DNA from 2 places in the Mesorhizobium sp. BH1-1-4 genome. Region 1 is predicted to be linked to the other one. Evidence: riboswitches for the same ligand, from Rfam matches in the RefSeq annotation. Region 1 holds a riboswitch; the other holds the start of a gene.

Region 1 (3,206 bases):
AGCGCCGGTATCACCGAAAGCAGGGTCGAGAGGGTTGCCTGCCAGAGCGTGAAGCGCACCACGCGCAGCAGGTAAGGATCGAAGGCCGCCCAGGCGCCGGAGAGGTCATGCGCGCCTTCGAGGAGCAGCCCGGCAAAGGCGCCGCCGATCAGCAGCGCGATCCCGGCGAGCGCGACGACGCCGGCGGTGATGCGGGGATCAGACGCGCGTTGCACGCCGCACCGTCAGCAAATGGGCCAAGCTTAGAGCACTCATCTCAGGATGATTAGCCCATAAAACCTACTTGCTCATCACCGCCAGCCATTCGTCCACCCAGGCCTTGCGGTTGGCCGCGACCTCCTCCGGGCTGAACAGCAAGGTCTTGGTCGGCTTGACCAGCTTGTCGAAGGCCGGGTTTAGCGGCTTGTCGGTCTTGCCGGCCGGGAACATCCAGTTGGTCTCGGGGATGGCGTCCTGGAATTTCGGTCCGGTCATGAAGGCCATGAACTTTTCCGCCAGCGGATTCTTGGCTCCCGTGGTGGTGATGCCGGCGACCTCGATCTGCAGGTATTCGCCCTCTTCGAACGACGCGGCCTGGTAGCGCTCGGTATTCTCGGCGACCATGTGATAGGCCGGCGAGGTAGTGTAGGACAGCACCATCGGCGCCTCGCCCTTGGTGAACAGGCCATAGGCCTCGCTCCAGCCCGGCGTCACGGTCAAAACCTTGGTCTTGAGCTTGGCCCAGGCTTCCGGCGCCTTGTCGCCATAGACCGACTTCACCCAGAGCAGCAGGCCGAGGCCGGGCGTCGAGGTGCGCGGATCCTGGATGACAATCTTGTCGTCGGCGCTGCCCTCGACCAGGTCCTTCAGGCTTTTCGGCGGCATCGTCAGCTTCTGCGTATCGTAGACGACGGCGAAATAGCCATAGTCAAAGGGGACAAAAGTATCGTCGCTCCAGCCGCCCGGCACATCGACATCGCTCACCGCGCCATGCGGCGCGAACAGGCCCGTGGCCTTGGCATCGGCGGTGAGATTGGTGTCGAGGCCGAGCACGATGTCGGCCTTGGTCGAGGCGCCTTCCAGCTTGACGCGGTTGAGCAGCGCCACGCCATCGGCAACCGAGACGAACTCGACATCGCAGCCGCATTCGGCCTCGAATGCCTTCCTCACCACGGGACCTGGACCCCAGTCGGCGGTGAAGCTCTCATAGGTGTAGACGGTGAGCTTGTCCTTGGCCAAGGCCGGCCCGGACAAGGCCACTGCCGTGGCTGCGATGAGAGAATATAAAATTGCGCGCATCGGCGCCTCCTTCGTTTGCGTTGAAAGGAATTGAGGCGTCGGACTGTCCGAAACGTCTAATCCCTCCGCCGGTACAAACCGGATCAGGTTCAGCGGGTTGGCGAGACTGCCTCTCAGCCGGCCCGCGAAATTCGCGTCCGGCACCCCGTTAGAGCGTTCCGACACATAGGCCGGCCCGAAGACCCGCGCAAGTGGGAGTTTGCCGCCTTCCGTTTCCCGTGCCGGGCTGGTAAGGCGACGGGATATGAGCATATTCACCATCCTGCTTGGCGGCGATCTCATCCGCACGCCCCGGCTCGACCGCCAGGTCGAAGGCTCGCGCGTCATCGCCGCCGACGCAGGCATCGGCCATGCCCGGGTGCTGGGCCTTGTCCCGGAATTGTGGGTGGGCGATTTCGATTCGGTTCCGGCCGATCTGCCTGCTGACCTCGCCGCCGTGCCCCGCCAGACCTTCCCGGCGGAAAAGGACAAGACCGACGGCGAACTGGCGATCGCGGCGGCACTCGGGCACGGGGCGACCCGTCTCGTGCTGGCGGGCGCCTTCGGCGGCAAGCGCGCCGATCACGCCTTCCTGCATCTGGCACTTGGCCTGCGGCTGGCCGAGGCCGGAACGGATGTGCTTTTGACCAGCGGCGCCCAGGAGGCTGTCCCCTTGCTCAACGGCAGGGCGAGCTTCGATTATGCCGACGGCACGCTGTTTTCCATTCTGGGCTTTTCCGAACTCTCCGGTCTGACCGTCACCGGCGCCAAATGGCCACTCGACAAGGTCGAGGTGGCTTTCGGTTCGTCGTTGACCATTTCCAACGAGGTCAACTTCGACAAGACCGGGGGCCGCCTCGAGATAGCGCTCGGCAACGGCCGCGCGCTGCTGCTCGCCCATCCCTATCCCTCACCTGAAAGCTGACATGGCCCCGCCTCTTCTCAATCTCGACGGGATAAGACTGACTTTTGGCGGCACGCCGCTGCTCGACGGCGCCGCCTTGACCGCGTCGGCCGGCGACAAGATCGCGCTGGTCGGCCGCAACGGGTCGGGCAAATCGACGCTGCTCAAGATCGCCGCCGGCCTGATCGAACCGCAGGACGGCGAGGTGTTCCGCCAACCTTCGGCGACGGTGCGCTATCTGCCGCAGATGCCCGACATGGACGGTTTTGCCTCAGTGCGCGCCTATGTCGAAGCCGGGCTCGGGCCTGCCGACGATCCCTACCGCGCCAGCTATCTGATGGAACATCTCGGCCTGTCGGGCGAGGAGCGGCCAGCAGACCTCTCCGGTGGCGAGGCCAGGCGCGCCGCTTTGGCTCGCGTAATGGCGCCGGAGCCCGACATTCTGCTGCTTGATGAGCCGACTAACCACCTCGATCTCTCGGTGATCGAATGGCTGGAAGAGGAACTCGTCCGCACGTCCTCGGCGCTGATCGTCATCTCGCACGACCGCCGCTTCCTGGAGCGCGTGTCGCGCGCCACCGTCTGGCTCGACCGTGGCCAGACCCGTCGGCTGGATAAAGGTTTTGGCCATTTCGAGGAATGGCGTGACGTTGTGCTGGAAGAAGAAGAGCGCGAACAGCACAAGCTCGGCCGCCAGATCGTGCGCGAGGAACACTGGCTGCGCTATGGCGTGACGGCACGGCGCAAGCGCAACATGCGACGCCTCGGCGAACTGCAGACCATGCGCCAGCGGTTTCGCGGTCATCGCGGCGCCGAAGGCAGCGCGACCATGGTCGCCAGCGACGCCGCCGAGTCCGGCAAGCTGGTGATCGAAGCGAAGAACGTCGAGAAGAGCTTTGGCGACCTCACCGTGGTCAAGGGCTTCTCGACCCGCATCCAGCGAGGCGACCGCGTCGGTCTGGTCGGGCCAAATGGTGCCGGCAAGACGACGCTTCTGAAGATGCTGACCGGCGAATTGGCGCCGGATGCCGGCTCGGTGCGGCTC
Region 2 (3,206 bases), on a different contig from region 1:
GCGGCGGGCTGATATAAACGCCCGCCAATTGCCATAAGACCATGGGAATAGCGGCGTTGACCACTGCCCGGTGGTTGACAGCTCGCCGCGTTGCTGACCAACTGTGCGGGTTGATTTGATTTTCAGGGGGTGAGCATGCGGAAGATCTACGAAAAGCCCGTGCTGGTGAAACGGGAGAGACTCTCCAGTGTGGCCGCGGCCGGGCCGCTCTCTCCCAAGCCGGGCTGACCGACTGGCCTTTTGGTCCTGCCAGGACGGGTCCGTGAGAGCGCGTGGCGGCAAGCGATGTCTTGCTTCGCCAGGCCTGAGAGATAATGTCTTCCCAGCCTGAGGCCCGTGTCGGCCAACTCAATGCCGTTTTCATAATGGACGTTACTGCCTACACCGGGCCGCTGCTGTCCGGCTGGATCGAGGCGGGCAACCGTATCGGCGCGATCATCGTGCCTGGTTTTCAGCGCAGAGGCTTCAGCATCGGCAATTTTCGACGCAGGCTGAAGCGCTGGTCTCTCCTCAGGCGCTATCTTGGCAACACGCCGGTCAAGGTGATCGAATTCGGCCGGCCTTACGAGTGGAACGAGCTCGCCCGGCAATTGCCCGGCATCGCCGCGGATGTGCTGATCTGCTACGCTTTCCCGACCTTGATCCCACAGCAGGTGCTCGACCTCTTTCCCAAGGGTGGGCTCAATTTTCATCCGGCGCTGCTGCCCAATTACCGGGGTCCGCATCCTCTCCATCGCCTGGTCGCGGACGGCCAGCATGCCGTCCATGGCGGGGTGACATTGCACAAGATGACCGCTAATTTCGACGACGGCGACATCCTCGGGCAGGTGCCGTTCTCCGAAGTGGACTGGGCATCGCGGCGCGATATGGTCGACAGCGTGGCGACCGCGATGCGCGGGTTGGTGCGCGAGGTGGCGCCAGCCTATTGCAGGGGTCTGGTGTCCGGGCTGCCTCAGCCAGCCGGTGATTTCGTCTGGGCGCGACTTGAGCGGCACCACACGATGATCTCATCCGACATGTCGATCGAGCACGTTGCCCGGCTGTGGCATGTCCTGGGTGCCAATCCCGGTATCTATCTGGATGTCGCCGGCCGCAGTGTCAGGCTGGCCTTCGAGGTCAATCGACTTGGCCCGCCAACTGGAAAGGGTCCGGTAAGGCGATGGGGCAGGATCGAGTTCGATCTCGCCGATGGCCGGGTCCGGTACCTCATCCATGGTCGCCTGCTCAAGCGGCTGATGAAAATGCACGCGGTGTTCGCGCGCTCGCAAGCTGGAAAACCGCGGCCTGACATAAGGGTCTTTGGCGCGGTGGATAGCCAATCGCCGCGCGAGGTGTCGCCGGACGGCCCCTAGACCAAATGCACATGAAAACCGCGGACCTGCGTCCGCGGTTTCCATGCCGCGATCGAAAACTACTTGCCGCAGTTGTTGTCGTTCACGGTCGGGGCGGTGGCGTTGCCATTGGCATCCATCTGCGCGCCCTGGGGATTGGTCGGGCAATTCCGGTCCGCATTGGAATTCATGTCGCCCGGCGTGGTGGTCGTGCTGTTGGTTGCGCCCGAATCGATCGTATTGGGCGAGGCCGGCGTGCTTGGGTCCACCGTGACCGACTTGCCGCTGCCGCTGGACCCATCCGCGCCGGCCGCGCTGTTGCTTTGCGCCATGGCGGATGTTGCCAAGGCAATGGTGAAGGCCGAAGCCGTGAGGATTTTCATGAACATGGTCTGTCTCCATCTCTGTAAACTGGTCGCCTGGATCGGTGCCCGGTTTCGCCGAAACGATGAACCGCCGATCTCTCTGGTTTGACGCAAATCCCGACGGAAAACCGCTTGACACTTTTCCTGGAATCGCGTCCGGCGACTGTTGGGACAACCTCTCGGCGCGGTGAAGGTTCCAGATAAATTCCGCGCCGCAATGCCCGACTGCCTTCGCGCTGGCGCAATGCTTTTGGCGCGACCTGCCGAAAAACCGCTTCCCCAACCGATCGAATGGTGCTTTAACGCGGCCATCCACAGGGGTGCTCCGTACGGTCGGGGCTGAGACGGGGGCGGCAAGCCCACAGACCCTAGAAGCTGATCTGGGTAATACCAGCGGAGCGAGGCGGGCGATGTTTTCAGGCGCACAGGTTTCCCTATATCCCATGGCCGACGATTTCGTCGGCGTCATCCTGGGTGCGCTCGGCGCGCTCGATCCATGGCGCGACAGGCTCAGGATCGAGACCGACGACATCTCGACCTTGCTGGTGGGCCCTCCCGAGGTGTTGTTCCCGGCGCTGCGCGATCTTTTCGTGGCCGCCTCCCGCAGCGGCAAACATTGCGTGCTGTCGGCCACCATTTCGCGTGGCTGCCCGGGTGAGCCGGACGATCCGATCTGCCGTTCCGACGCGACAGGCGGACCTGCCGGGCCACTTGGTCCGCGCAAGCAAGCCGCCATCACCGCCGTGCGCGGCGCGCCCGCCACTGGCCAGCCGGCGGCGGCGCAGTTCTCTCTCTATGTGATGGGCACGGACGACCACATGGACGAGATCTATGGCTGTATCGATTTCCTGGAGCAGTCCGGCGTCTACGATCGCTCCAAGAATTTCTGCACCAAGCTGCGCGGCGATGCCGGCGCGATCTTCTCGGCACTCGATGAAGCTTTCTGCCGCTTCGGGCCAGGCGCAGGCCACGTAACCCTCGACGTCACGGTTTCGGCCAACAGTCCCACCGCTGTCTGATCCGCTCGCGCTGGTGCGCGACGGCCGTCAAGGGTCTCACCTCTCGTGGCTTCATCGTCATTCAACCGCCCGCGCCACTTTGCGGGTTTCTTCGCCAAGGCGGCACCGGCCGTGATGTCGGTCGGGTTGCTGCTCGTGGCGTGGGAGCTGTACGCGAATTATTCCGGTATCAAGCCGACCATTCTTCCTGCACCCTTGCGCGTCTTCGAACAGGCGATCCTCAACCGCGAGGCGCTGGTCGACAACGCCATCCCCACCATCCGGGCGACGCTGATCGGCTTTGCCTTTTCTCTTGGCGCCGCCTTCGCGCTGTCGATGCTGGTCGACTTCTTCCAGCCTTTGCGGCGCGCGCTGTTTCCCGTCTTCATCGTCAGCCAGACCTTGCCGCTGGTGGCGATCGCGCCCTTGGTGGTGCTGTGGTTCGGTTTCGGGCTTACGCCCAAGATCGTGCTGGTGGCACTGGTCACCTTCTTCCCGATGCTGGTGGCCCT

What was found. A riboswitch is a leader RNA that binds a small molecule or an ion and turns the genes downstream of it on or off. The one in region 1 is predicted to bind thiamine pyrophosphate.
Region 2: it holds a riboswitch for thiamine pyrophosphate, as region 1 does, so the genes downstream of both, LB569_RS11350 (Ykof family thiamine-binding protein) here and thiB (thiamine ABC transporter substrate binding subunit) in region 1, are expected to answer to the same signal.

The regions. Positions count from the first base shown of each region.
Region 1 is NZ_JAIUIN010000006.1:327,007-330,212, reverse strand. It holds gene thiP (thiamine/thiamine pyrophosphate ABC transporter permease) at 1-215, opposite strand, end outside; gene thiB (thiamine ABC transporter substrate binding subunit) at 280-1,278, opposite strand; TPP riboswitch at 1,322-1,436, opposite strand; gene LB569_RS14435 (thiamine diphosphokinase) at 1,523-2,182, shown strand; gene LB569_RS14430 (ABC-F family ATP-binding cassette domain-containing protein) at 2,184-3,206, shown strand, end outside.
Region 2 is NZ_JAIUIN010000005.1:28,626-31,831, forward strand. It holds gene LB569_RS11335 (putative RiPP precursor) at 136-228, shown strand; gene LB569_RS11340 (formyltransferase family protein) at 315-1,352, shown strand; gene LB569_RS11345 (hypothetical protein) at 1,416-1,805, shown strand; TPP riboswitch at 2,003-2,116, shown strand; gene LB569_RS11350 (Ykof family thiamine-binding protein) at 2,107-2,715, shown strand; gene LB569_RS11355 (ABC transporter permease) at 2,830-3,206, shown strand, end outside.